3 regions of the Shewanella sp. K8 genome follow, and region 1 is predicted to be linked to each of the others. Evidence: predicted binding sites of a transcription regulator. Region 1 holds the regulator's gene; each other region holds the start of a gene.
What was found. The regulator MetJ, encoded in region 1, represses methionine synthesis genes. The targets are predictions, from matches to a motif close to TAGACGTCTAGACGTCTA.
Positions count from the first base shown of each region.

Region 2: msrA (peptide-methionine (S)-S-oxide reductase MsrA) is a predicted target of MetJ. The motif match lies at 2,416-2,433, and genes of this name have one in related genera.
Region 3: metH (methionine synthase) is a predicted target of MetJ. The motif match lies at 2,554-2,571, and genes of this name have one in related genera.

Region 1 is NZ_JAPEHY010000021.1:50,849-55,498, reverse strand. Features, by position in the region: gene nrfD (NrfD/PsrC family molybdoenzyme membrane anchor subunit) at 1-245, shown strand, start outside; gene ON072_RS12610 (conjugal transfer protein TraF) at 401-1,594, shown strand; gene ON072_RS12605 (sulfite exporter TauE/SafE family protein) at 1,597-2,340, opposite strand; gene metJ (met regulon transcriptional regulator MetJ) at 2,418-2,732, opposite strand; gene metB (cystathionine gamma-synthase) at 2,948-4,108, shown strand; gene ON072_RS12590 (bifunctional aspartate kinase/homoserine dehydrogenase II) at 4,125-4,650, shown strand, end outside.
Region 2 is NZ_JAPEHY010000023.1:7,510-12,159, forward strand. Features, by position in the region: gene seqA (replication initiation negative regulator SeqA) at 1-174, shown strand, start outside; gene pgm (phosphoglucomutase (alpha-D-glucose-1,6-bisphosphate-dependent)) at 212-1,861, shown strand; gene msrA (peptide-methionine (S)-S-oxide reductase MsrA) at 1,932-2,411, opposite strand; gene astE (succinylglutamate desuccinylase) at 2,708-3,745, shown strand; gene ON072_RS13205 (thiamine pyrophosphate-dependent dehydrogenase E1 component subunit alpha) at 3,909-4,650, shown strand, end outside.
Region 3 is NZ_JAPEHY010000011.1:60,177-64,826, reverse strand. Features, by position in the region: gene ON072_RS08050 (FecCD family ABC transporter permease) at 1-505, opposite strand, end outside; gene ON072_RS08045 (ABC transporter ATP-binding protein) at 502-1,410, opposite strand; cobalamin riboswitch at 1,510-1,646, opposite strand; gene ON072_RS08040 (histidine phosphatase family protein) at 1,735-2,478, opposite strand; gene metH (methionine synthase) at 2,720-4,650, shown strand, end outside.

The DNA.
Region 1 (4,650 bases):
TCTACTTCAAGGGTGGCGCTGCTGCCGCCGCGCTGGCATCACTGACAAGCGGCGTCTGGGCCAGCGTGTTCTGGATTGGGGTTGTGGGTATAGGTTTTGGTATCCCGCTGCTTTCCATGCTGTTGCTGCCGGCGAGTACCCGTCACAGCAAGGGAGCCATGCTGGCGGTAGCCTGCTGCAGCCTGACCGGCGTGCTGGCACTTAGACACTTTATTCTCTATGCAGGTCAGAGCTATCTTGGTTAACAAGCACTTCTGAACCTGTTTGAGCCTCAGCCCGTATCATTTGGTACGGGCTTTTTTGTGTTTGATGCCATAGTTTCATCGAGATTTGGACTATCTTTAACCCATATAACTAACGTCTTGCGTCTGGTTACAGATAAAAGCAAGAGGGTGATGAGATGAAACTGAGTCTTTTGACACTGCTTACCACGGGACTTGCCAGCACATTGGCACTGGCTGGGCAGGATGTTTATGAGGCCCGCGCCGATGCCATGGGCGGCGTTGCCGTGGCGGCCGGTAATCGTGAGGCGGCGGCCTTTTCCAATCCGGCACTGCTGGCTTTGCCTTCGCGCCGCAGCAATGACTTCAGTTTACTCATTCCAACCATAGGCGCCGATGGCGCCGATAAAGATCAGATGATCGATAAGTTTGATGCCCTGCAGGATAACTATGACGCCCTGGTTAATGCCATAGACGCCGCCGACACAGCGGCTATCGATGACTACCGAAAGCGCCTCAGTGGTGACTTGAAATCGCTGCAGGGCAATAGCGCTTACGTCAGTGCCGGTATCAATATGGCTTTGGTCATGCCCTCGGATGGTTTTAATTATGCCTTTGTATTCAAGAGTTATCTCGATGCCTTGGGAATAGCCGAAATCGCCGCCGCGGATATTGATGCCCTGGACAATTTGGACCCCAATAATCCGCCGGAAATCCAAGATTTGACCTCCCAAGGGCGAGTCGTGGCCGGGGCGGTTTCCGAGCTCGGGGTTGCCGTGAGCTATTCGCTATCTATCGTCAATATGCCGGTGACAGTGGGAGTTACCCCCAAGCTGCAACGGTTGGACAGTTTTAACTATGCCGTCAGCGCCAACAACTTCGATGCCGATGACTTCAACGATGATGATTATCGAAGCGATGACACAGGCTTTAACCTGGATATCGGTCTGGCATTCCAGCCATTGGATGGTTTGGTTATCGGTGTCAGTGGTCGCAACCTCATCAAGCGGGACTTAAGCAGCATAGAGGCCGGCGGCGTGCAGCTTACCTATCAGGTGAAACCTATGGTTACCGCAGGGGTGGCCTATGACTGGGCGGCCTTTTCGCTCAGCAGCGACTTGGATCTTACCGACAACGACAAGTTTGCCGAGCTTGAGGGCAGCCGCTATTGGCGTTTAGGCGGTGAATACCGGCCTGCTGACTGGGTTGCTTTACGGCTCGGTTATCGCCAGGATCTCAATGATCACACCGCCGATCTTTATTCACTCGGGACAGGGTTCGCCATAGGCAACAGTTTCCGGCTGGATCTCACCGGCATGTTTGGCAGCGATGACGCCATAGGCGGCGTACTGCAAACCAGCTATCACTTCTAAAATTAACCGTTGATGAGCGCCAGGCTTGATTTGATGGTCAGCAACAGGGCGCTCAACGCGCACAGCGCCAGCGTCAGGACTCGGGTCTTCTCTTTATCCACCCGGCCCACCAAGCGGCCAGCCACCAGAAAACCGAGAAATACCGAAGGCAGCAGCAACAGCGAAAGCCATAGGTGCCTCAGGGTCAAGAGGCCAAAACAGCCGAGAATAATCAAGGCTATCAATGAGCTGAAGATGAAGAAGGCCGACAGCGCTGCGCGGAACTGACTGGCATCCTTACCCGCCAGCAGCAGGGCCATCGGCGGTCCGCCTATGGCGGCCACGGTACCGAAGATCCCGGAAAATATCCCGGCGATAAACAGGCTGAGGCGGTTGATCTTGATGCTGTACTTTCTAAGGCTGAGGAATACGGCTACGGCCACAATCAGGGCTATGGTCAAGCCCAGAATAGGCTGCGGCGCCAGCAACAGCAGGGTGGCGCCAATCAGGCCGCCGGGGAGCCTCCCCAACAAGGCATATTGCAGGCCGTTGAATTCCAGGTGGCCACGCTCGCGTACCAGTGTCAGCAGGGCGATGGAAAACCCCATGGCGATAACAGGGGCAGGAACCAGTTCCGGATCGACGATATACAGCAAAGGTGTGGCTACCACGGCCAAGCCAAAGCCTATCAACGACTGGGTCAGGGCGCCGGTAAATATGATCAGGGACGCCAGTAGCAGGGTGACGGGATCTATCAGTGACAACATTCGCAAGCCCCAAAAAAAGACAAGGATCGCACCGCGATCCTTGTTCAACTATAAGGTAATTCTGAGGGACAACACACTTACTCCATGTCTTCCCATTCTATGCCCATGGCATCCATCATGCGCTTGGCCTCTTCCGGGATGCTGTCGGGTTTGTCTTTGGACAAATCCCCATCGTTGGGCAGTGGCTGGCCGGTATAGGCATGCAGGAAGGCTTCGCACAGCAGTTCGCTGTTTGTGGCGTGCCGCAGGTTGTTTACCTGGCGTCGGGTGCGCTCATCGGTCAATACTTTCAGCACCTTCAACGGAATAGAGACAGTGATTTTTTTCACTTGCTCGTTCTTCTTGCCGTGTTCGGCATAAGGGCTGATGTATTCGCCATTCCATTCAGTCATTGATTCACCTGTGATCTCACTAATTCGCAGCAGATTTTAAACCCTTACAGGATACAGTCAAATGATTGCCTGCAAAATCTGTGCAATATGAACAGAAATCCATACATTTGGACGTCCAAACGTCTTGATGCCTATTGACGGCTGGATGGTCATTGGTTAGATTTAGACGTCCAGACATCTTTATGGTGTCGAACCTCAGCATTCAGGAGTCGATTATGACAGAGCGGCGATTAGCAACCACAGCGGTCCGGCAGGGCATCGAATCAGACAGCCAGCACGGGGCCGTGGTGCCACCCATCTATCTGTCGACCAACTATGCCTTTGATGGTCACACTCAGCCAAGAGCCTTTGATTACAGCCGCTCGGGTAATCCTACCCGCTCCATTCTGGGGGATGCCTTGGGGGAGCTGGAACAGGGCTGCAGTGCGGCAATCACAGCGACCGGTATGGCGGCCATTACTCTGGTGGTCAACCTGCTGGGGCCGGATGACCTCTTGTTGGTGCCCCATGACTGTTATGGCGGTAGCTATAGGCTGTTCACCAATCTGGCTGCCAAGGGCCAGTTTCGCTTGCAGGTTTTGGATCAAACCGACCCGCAAGCACTCGCCGCTGCCATGGCGCAAAAGCCGCGCATGGTGTGGCTCGAGACTCCGTCCAATCCGCTGCTGCGGGTAGTGGATATTGCCGCTATTGCCGAGGCGGCCCACCAGCAGGGCGCATTGGTGGTGGTCGACAACACTTTTTTATCGCCGGCGCTGCAACAGCCTTTACTGTTGGGGGCCGACATAGTGGTGCACTCGACCACTAAATACATCAATGGCCACAGCGATGTGGTGGGCGGCGCCGTGATTGCCAAAGATCCTGAACTGGCAGAGCAGCTGCACTGGTGGTCCAACACGCTTGGGCTGAGCGGTGGCGCCTTCGACAGCTACCTGACCCTGCGTGGCCTGCGTACTCTGGCGCTGAGGATCCGCGAGCATCAGGCCAATGCCGAGCGCATAGTGGCGCTACTGAGCCAGAGTCCCGTGGTAGACAAAGTTTACTATCCGGGGCTTAAGAGCCACCCAGGTCATGAAATTGCCGCCAGGCAGCAGAGTGGCTTTGGCGCTATGCTGAGTTTTGAACTCAAGGGTGATGAGGCGCAGGTGGTTGCCTTCCTTGGCGCGCTCAGGTTGTTTTCCGTGGCCGAGAGCCTGGGAGGGGTTGAGAGCCTGGTGGCCGTGCCCGCCACCATGACCCACAGAGCCATGGCGTGTGATGCTCGCGCCGAAGCCGGCATTAAAGACACGCTTATCCGCTTGTCTGTGGGCATAGAAGATGGCCGGGATCTGCTGGATGATATCGCCGCCGGATTGGCTGCAGCCGCAAACTGTTGAATTGAAGGAGCTTGAGATGGCACGTTGTCACCTACATAAGTTTGGCGGTTCCAGTCTCGCCGATGCCGATTGCTACCGACGGGTCGCCCATATTTTGCTGACCCATGGTCATGCAGATGATCTTGTAGTGGTTTCCGCCGCCGGCAAGAGTACCAATTTTCTCTATAAACTGCTGAACCTGAAGGAATCCGGCGCTCTGTGGCAGGAAGAGCTGCAGGTGCTTGTCGGTTATCAGCAGAATCTGATTGAACAGCTGCTGGGCAATGAACAGGCGCGTCAACTGCGGGAGCGTCTGTCTACAGATAAGGCGCAACTGGCCAGTTTGTTGTCCTTGCCTGAACTCAGCGAATACCAATGCAATCAGGTGGTGGGTTTCGGTGAACGCTGGTCGGCCAGACTGATGGCGGCGCTACTGCGGGAGTCCGGTGTCGCCGCTTCCCATGTGGATGCCCGCAGTTTGTTGATTGCCGATGAGGGCGCAGTCCCCAGGATTCGCCTCGATGAGTCCCGTGAAAGGGTGCAGCGGCTGCTGGCCGAGCATC
Region 2 (4,650 bases), on a different contig from region 1:
AAGGCCAGTAAATCGGCCAACCCCAAAGAAGTCGGCAGCAGTGGTTTTTGGGTAACCACCAATAACAACACTGCCAAGAAGCACACCATTTTGTCTGAAGTGTTGGAAAAGATGGGCTGCGACGGCGACAAGGCCAAAGCGATTGCCGATAAGGCACTGCCACTTAAGGCATAAATCTGTATTCCAACATCCGCCATCAAGGAGCACTATTTTGGCTATTCATGAGCGGGCCGGTAACAAGGCCATGCAGAAGGATCTGGTTAATATTCCGCGGCTGATGAGCCATTATTACCGAATTGTCCCCAACTGTGATGACCCGGCCCAGAAAGTGAGCTTTGGCACCTCGGGGCACAGGGGCAGTTCCTTAAGCGGCAGCTTCAATCAAAACCATATCTGGGCCATTACCCAGGCAGTGGTAGATTACCGCCAATCCCAAGGGATTGAGGGTTCACTCTATCTTGGCATGGACACCCATGCCTTATCTGAAGCGGCTTATATTTCGGCCATCGAAGTATTGCTGGCCAACAATGTGAAGTTGGTGGTGCAAGAGAGCCAGGGTTTTACGCCTACGCCTGTCATTTCCCATGCCATAGTTAGCGCAAACCGAAATGCCGCCGAGCTCAGCGATGGCATTATTATTACCCCGTCTCACAATCCACCTCAGGATGGTGGAATTAAGTACAATCCGCCCCATGGTGGGCCGGCAGAAGGTGAGATTACTGCCTGGATTGAGCAGCGAGCCAATGACTATCTCAAGGCGCAGCTGGAAGGGGTCAGGAAACTCAACTACGGCGTAGCCGCCAGTATCGGACTCATCAAAGAAACCGATCTTATAGAGCCCTATGTTGCCGATCTCGCCTCTGTAGTAAATATGCAAGCCATCAAAGATGCCGGCGTTCGCATAGGTGTCGACCCTCTGGGCGGCTCAGGCATCCATTACTGGCCACATATTGCCCGCCGTTATGGCGTGAATATAACCGTGGTCAACGACCGGGTCGATCCCAGCTTCGGCTTTATGCCACTGGATAAAGACGGCAAAATCCGCATGGACTGCTCATCGCCTTTTGCCATGGCAGGCCTGCTTAAGCACATGGATGAGTTCGATATCTGCCTTGGGAATGATCCCGACTACGACAGACACGGGATAGTCTGCCCAGAAACAGGGTTGATGGACCCCAACCACTTTTTGGCGGTGGCGATAGATTACCTGCTGGAGCACAGACCCGATTGGCCGCAGACGCTGCAAATCGGCAAGACCTTGGTTTCCAGTGGCATGATAGACAAGATAGTTGCCTCACACGGTCGCAAGCTTTGTGAAGTGCCGGTTGGTTTCAAGTGGTTTGTCAGTGGTTTGAGTGAAGCCAGCCTGGCCTTTGGTGGCGAAGAAAGTGCCGGTGCCTCCTTCCTTCGACGTGACGGCACAACCTGGTGCACGGACAAAGACGGTTTTATTCTCGGGCTGCTGGCCGCTGAAATCCTCGCCGTAACCGGCAAAAACCCAGCCGAGCGTTATGCAGAACTGGCTGCGATACACGGTCATTGCTTCTACAAACGGATAGACAGCCCCATCAATGCCAAGCAAAAGGCGCGTTTTGCCACCCTCAATGCAGATACCCTGGGGGCAGAGAGTTTGGCCGGAGACAAGATTAAGGCGGTACTGACCAAGGCCCCCGGCAATGATGGTGCTATTGGCGGTATTAAGGTGCTAACCGACAACGGCTGGTTTGCCGCCAGACCATCAGGTACTGAGGCACTCTATAAAATTTACGCCGAAAGCTTTGTCAGCGAGCAGCATCTGCAGCAGATACTGGAACAGGCGAGAGCTCTGATAACCAGCGCCCTAAAAGGTAAGCCGAACTGAGCTTAAGAGATTGCCAGTTCAGTAAAAAAGCGCAGCCGTGAACACAGTTGCGCTTTTTTATTTCCGGGGATCAATATTCAAGATGGCAACTGGGCAGGTTATTCTTCTGGATATAGTCCTGATGATATTCTTCCGCACGATGAAACTGTTTCACTGGAACAATTTCCGTCACTATGTGCCGCTGACCCCACTTACCACTACGAGCCAACGCCAGTTTTGAGGCCTCAGCCTGCTCCTTCTGCTCTTTGCTATGAAAAAAAATCACGCTCCGATACTGGGTGCCGATATCACCACCTTGGCGATTGAGACTGGTGGGGTTGTGATTGCTCCAGAAAACTTGCAGCAGCTCGGTAAATGAAACCTGGGCTTCATCGAACTCCACCTGAACCACTTCGGCATGGCCGCTGTTTCCCTGTTTTACCTCTTCATAGCGGTTGATTCTATCATCACCGCCCATATAACCACTGGTGGCGTTTAATACCCCGGGCACTTGACGAAAGAAATACTCCACCCCCCAAAAACAACCGCCACCGAATGTTGCTACCGCCATTGAATTTACCTCTAGATGTCCAGATGGCCAAAATTATGCGTGATAAGTTTTTCCGGCGCAAGTGGTGTATTTGTCGGAGTGGCTTTTTTGCTCCTTAGTTAGATAAGAACTATCTGAAACCAGTTCGCGAGCCTGGCATTGGATAGCTTTAGTCACATCGCCAACTTAATAAGCTGTGGTACTATGAAACCTTGCTCTCTGGCGCTGGTCTCAACAAGCAAACGCATTGCAACAAGTTCCCAGGAGACAGCGTTAATGGAAACAACAGCCAAATCGGCAATAAGAAGGAGTATTTCGTGTTACAAGCCCTGAAGGATAATCCTGACTTCCTGTCATTGACTCTGAATAACCCCAATTCATTGGAGAGTATTAGTGGCACGCTTGGCGACCACACCCGGATAGCGATTTGGGACACAGGAGTCTTGCTGTTTGAACCTCTGGACAACCAGAGTGATAAAGATATCGTGCTGTCATCCGGGGTACACGGCAATGAAACTGCACCTATCGAACTGTGTAATGGCATTATCAAGTCGCTGTTAAAGCAAGAAATACGGGTAGGGCAGCGAGTACTGTTCATGTTCGGTAACCCGGCGGCAATTAACCGTGGCACCCGTATTGTCGATGAAAACCTCAACCGGCTGTTCAGTGGCGAGCATTCAAATCCCCCCGGGCTGGTGAACCCGGAGCGGATCCGCGCCAAGAAGCTGGAAACTTATGTCACACGTTTCTTCGAAGACGCACCACAAGGGGCGAGACAGAGGATCCATTACGATCTGCACACCGCCATTCGCGGCTCCAAGCATGAAAAGTTTGCCATCTATCCCTATCGACCGGGTAAGGCTTACAGCCGCGAACAATTGATGTTCCTGGAGGCGGCCGGAGTCGATACCGTGTTGCTGCATCACGAACCCACAACTACTTTCAGCTATTTCTCGTCAAATCAGTTTGGCGCCGACGCCTTTACCATTGAACTTGGCAAGGTTTACCCCATGGGACAAAACGATATGACACGTTTTATCGCCACCCGGGAGATGCTGAGCCGTTTGATCTGCAAGCAATCGCTGGAACTCGAGGAGCAGGCGCTTGAGCGGGTCAATATCTATCAGGTCTGTAGGGTCATCAATAAGCAGGCCGACGACTTTGAATTTACCTTCGCCAGCGATGTGGAAAACTTCACAGCTTTCCCCAAGGGATATGTGCTGGCGCGGGAAGCGGGCCGGGATATTCGAGTAGAGCAGGACTCGGAAGCCGTGGTGTTTCCCAACGCCAAGGTGCCCATTGGCCAACGTACAGTGATCTGCCTGGTTCAGGCCACAGAGGTGCCATTGGCCTGAATTGTAAACCAATATATACGCGCCGATCCCATGCTAGTTGGCAAAGCACCCAAGGCGGGAGTTGCTTGCTAGTTTACGTTAACGTAATGTTCGAGGCGCGTACTGAAAAAATCGGTAGGGCCGGTTTCGAGCCGGACAAACCCAGAGATAACAAGAGCACACTATGAGCAACGCAACAAATATGAATGAGACGGTGCATCGGGTGAGTTTTTTGAACAAGGACTCGCTGCATATCCCTGTACTCAAAATACTTCAGGCCGACGGCACCACCTATGAAGAGGCAGTATTGCCCGTCATAGATGAAGCCCTGTCACGCAAGATATTCGATACCTGTGTCTTTACCCGTGTCCTGGACGAACGTATGTTGGGCGCCCAGCGTCAGGGAAGGATCAGTTTTTACATGACCTGTATCGGTGAAGAAGCCGCCGTTATCGGTAGTGCCGCCGCGCTGGATGACAAGGATGTGATCCTTGCCCAGTACCGCGAACATGCCGCATTGCGTTATCGCGGCTTTACCACTGAGCAGTTTATGAACCAGATGTTCAGCAATGAGAAAGATCTGGGCAAAGGCCGGCAGATGCCTATTCACTACGGCAGCCGTGAACTCAACTATCAAACCATCTCTTCACCGCTGGCGACTCAGATCCCGCAGGCATCCGGCGTAGGTTACTCGCTGAAGATGCAGGGCAAGCGTAATGTCGCTATCTGTTACTTCGGTGAAGGTGCCGCCTCTGAAGGTGATTTCCATGCCGGTCTTAATATGGCCGCAGTTCACAAAGCGCCGGTCATCTTCTTCTGCCGCAACAACGGCTACGCCATCTCAACCCCTACGGAAGAGCAGTACGCCGGTAACGGCATAGCCAGCCGCGGCGTTGGTTATGGCATGCACACCATCAGAGTCGATG
Region 3 (4,650 bases), on a different contig from region 1:
TATTCCTGCCCGCGAGCAGCAGTACCATAAGCACAGCCAAACTGGCACCGATAAAGGCTCCCAGCGGCAGCGATACCCCGGAGATGGCCGAACTCAGGCCAAGGCCGGTCGCTAAGGCGACCGAGACCACGGCGCCGAAGCTGGCGCCCGAGCTGATACCGAACAGGTAAGGATCGGCCAGCGGGTTGCGGGTCACCGCCTGCAATACATAACCCGACAATGCCAGACCGCTGCCGGCGATAAAGGCCAGCAAGATACGCGGCAGGCGCAGATCCCAGACGATACGCTCGCTGATGGCAGAAGGCTCACCCACGCCCAGCAGGTGTTTGCCAATCACTCTTGCCACATCGAAGAGACTGATATCGGCGGCGCCAAAACCGGCGGCGGCCAAGGGTGTCAACACAGTGCCGAGCAGCAACAGCAGCCAGCACCAGTAAAGTCTGGGCAAGGGCTTGAGAAACCAGCCGATAAGCGAGCGCCCCGGTGCGACCATGGAAGTAGTCATGCGCCACCTCCCACCGAGCCTGGGCGCCGGTCAGTTTCCTTGTGGGCAACACAGGTTTCGGCCGAGGCAGGCCCTGCCATTGGCTCGACTATCGCAGCGCCGTGAGCCTTGCCGTGACCAGGCTCTGGCGACTGATAGCCGTAAAAGTAGTGGATCAGCGGCCGTCCCAACTGCGGATGCGTCCCCACCTGGCAGCAGACGCCGAAGACACCGGCAATTCTGTCTTCGGTCAATACGCTCTGGGGCGAGCCGTGGGCAATACGGCGGCCGTTATCCAGCAGCAAGAGTTCGTCACACAGGGCCGAGGCCAGATTGAGATCGTGAATCGAGGCGATCACTGTGACCCCCAGGCTGCGCACCAGCTCGAGGATCTGGATCTGATAGCGGATATCCAGATGATTGGTGGGCTCGTCCAGGATCAAAAGCTTGGGGCGCTGCACTATGGCGCGGGCAATCAAGGCCCTTTGCTTCTCTCCGCCGGAAAGCTGCGCGAAGGGCTCTGCGGCCTTGTGCTGCAACCCGACCTGCGCCAATGCCGCCTGCACCTGGGCCTTGTCGGCCGCCGATGGCATATCAAACAACCCCTTGTGGGGAGTCAGTCCCATGGCCACTAATTGAGTCAGATCCAGTGCCAACTGGGCTGGGGTATCCTGCAGCACCACGGCCACCTCTTTGGCGAAGGCTTTGGCTGACAAACTATTGATATCCTGCCCAAACAGCTGGATCTGGCCGCGGTCCGGGCGGATATAACGATAGAGGCAGCGCAGCAGGCTCGACTTCCCGGCACCATTGGGGCCTATGAGCCCGAGCATCTTGCCGCTTGGCAGCTCAAAGCCCACATCGGCCAATACGCTGTGGCCACCGGGAAGCCAGCTAAGCTGTTGCACCTTGAGTGCCAGGCTCATAACCGCCCCCCGACATTGAGCCTGTGACCGGCAGAAGGCTCAGGCTGCAGTGGAAGAATCATCTATTCGCTCCCCCGGTTTACCCGCCCGGGTTTCTGGTTTGGTTTATCAGCCTGGGCAGGTCTCCTGACTCGTCGCCAAAGACGACTCACAGTTGCGGGCACAGTCCGGGCTTTCCCGGTTCCCTGGGTTGGTTCACCTGCAAAGGTGCCAACACCCTGGCTGCTGCCGCACTTGGCGGCCATTTGGGGTTATTATCCCGGTTTTATCGCCCGGCACAATTGCCTGGCGCAATCACCGCCGGGCGTTAGGCTAAGGCCCGTACTATTGCGGCCAGTGGAGCTTGCTGAAACACTGCCATTCTTGGTCACTTTCACCGCTGGCATCACGGCTGGCATAGAGGGTTATTCTGACCCAGGCCGCATAAGGTAGCTCCAAGGCGTTGAACACTGCCGCAGGCGGCATCTGCCCCGGCAGCAAAATCTCGGCCAGTAGCAACCGGATAACCCCGCTGTGAGTCAGGATCAGTGCCGCATCGGCGCTTGCTGAAGAACCAGAATCTCCTGAAACAGAGCTTTCGGAAGAACTAACCTCTCTAGCAAGCCAGCGCTGCACCATAGTCTGCCAGCCATCCAACACCCGGCTACGAAAGGCTGGCAGCGATTCCCCGCCCGGCGGAGTATTGGCCACGGGGTCACGCCAGAAGGCTTCAGCCGCCTCGCTATGCTGCTGATAGACACTCGCCACCTTCATGCCGTCCCAGTCACCGAAGTCCAGCTCCCAGAGCCAGTCATGCTGCTGCAGCGGCGCCGGGAAATAGTCAGGCATATCGGCCTTGAGCTCGGTGGCAAAAGCCTGGCAACGCAGGGCCGGAGAACTCAGCAGCGTCAGGCGTTCGGGCTGGCTCGGCAACTGCTCCAGCGCACTACTGATAGCCCGCCAGCTGCGCCACATCTGCGCTCTGCCCTCATCGCTCAGGGCCACATCACTGCGGCCGCGGATAATCTCGCCGCCTTCACATTCGCCGTGCCGCAGCAGATAGATATTCAGTTGCCTATGTTCAGCCACACACTTCTCCCGTCAGAGTCCGGTGGTTACCGGGCCAATTTAACCTTGCCGCAGGCCGCCGGAATCCGTATATTATGGACGTCTATACGTATAAATGTCCAAAATAACTTTCCGCGCCCACACACGCCTTTGGCTATCATGCCAGATAGTGTCCCGGGCGTCAGGTTGGCAGAGATGATGTCGCGGATGCCAAGCGCCGCGAATGTAAAACAGCAATAAGACAGGTATGAAAGGTAACCCTATGGCGACTTCCCAGCACTCCCCAGGCCAGACAGAGCTCAAGCTCAAACAGACCCTCGAAGAGCGGATCCTGATTTTAGATGGCGCCATGGGCACCATGATCCAGGACTACAAGCTGGAAGAAGCCGATTACCGCGGCGAGCGCTTCAAAGATTGGCATTGCGATGTCAAAGGCAACAATGATCTGCTGGTACTGACCCAGAGCGAGATCATCAAGACCATTCACAGGGAATACCTGCTGGCCGGTGCCGACATCATAGAATCCAACACCTTCAACGCCACCACCATTGCCATGGCCGACTACGAGATGCAGAGCCTGGCGGCGGAGATCAATTATCAAGGCGCCAGAATCGCCCGAGAAGTGGCCGATGAAGTGGCTGCCGCCAGCGGTATTCCCCGCTATGTGGCCGGGGTGCTCGGCCCCACCAACCGCACCTGTTCCATCAGCCCGGATGTGAATGACCCCGGCTTTCGCAACATACATTTCGACGATCTTGTGTTGGCCTACAGCGAATCCACCGAGGCGCTGATCGCCGGTGGCGCCGACATCATCCTGGTGGAAACCATCTTCGATACCCTCAATGCCAAGGCGGCGCTGTTTGCCATCGAAAATGTGTTCGAGAAACTGGACCAAAGGTTGCCGGTGATGATTTCCGGCACCATTACCGATGCCTCGGGCCGCACCCTGACAGGGCAAACCACAGAGGCCTTTTACCATTCTCTCAGACATATCAAGCCGCTGAGCATAGGCCTCAACTGCGCCCTGGGCCCGAAAGAACTGCGGCCCTATGTCGAGGAGCTTTCCCGTATCAGCGAGTGCTTTGTCTCGGCGCACCCCAATGCCGGTCTGCCCAATGAATTCGGCGGCTATGACGAGACTCCGGCGGAGATGGCAAGCGTGATAGGCCCCTGGGCCGAAGAGGGACTGCTCAATATTGTCGGCGGCTGCTGCGGCACCACGCCTGCGCATATCAAGGCGATTTCTGAAGCCGTTAGCCTTCATGCACCAAGGCCGCTGCCTGAGCTGCCGGTGGCATGTCGCCTCTCCGGACTGGAACCCCTGACCATAGATGCAAACAGCCTGTTTGTGAATGTGGGCGAGCGCACCAATGTCACCGGCTCGGCCCGGTTTCTCAAGTTAATCAAAGAAGGCCAGTACGAAACCGCGCTGGAGGTGGCCCGTGACCAGGTAGAAAACGGCGCCCAGATCATAGATATCAACATGGATGAGGGCATGCTCAACGGGGTCGAGATGATGCAGAAATTCCTCAACCTTATCGCCTCCGAGCCGGATATCAGCAAGGTGCCTGTGATGATAGACTCCTCCAAGTGGGAGGTGATTGAGGCCGGGCTCAAGTGCATTCAGGGCAAGGGAATAGTCAACTCCATCTCCCTCAAAGAGGGCGAGGCCAAGTTTATTGAACAGGCCAAACTGGTGAAGCGCTACGGCGCCGCCGCCATCATCATGGCCTTCGATGAACAGGGCCAGGCCGATACCCGGGAGCGCAAAACCGAAATCTGTACCCGCGCCTACCGGGTGCTGGTGGATAAGGTGGGCTTCCCGCCGGAAGATATTATCTTCGACCCCAATATCTTCGCCATCGCCACCGGCATAGAGGAGCATGATAACTATGCGGTGGACTTTATCGGCGCCATTGCAGATATCAAGGCCAACCTGCCCCATGCGATGATTTCCGGCGGGGTGTCCAACGTTTCTTTCTCTTTCCGCGGCAACAACCCGGTGCGGGAAGCCATTCATGCCGTGTTCCTCTATCACGCCATCAAGGCGGGTATGGATATGGGCATAGTCAACGCCGGTCAGTTGGCCATCTATGACGATATCGACCCTGAGCTGAAGCAGAAGGTAGAGGCCGTGGTGCTCAACCTGCCCTGCCCGGTTGCCGACTCCAGTAACACAGAGCAGCTGCTCGA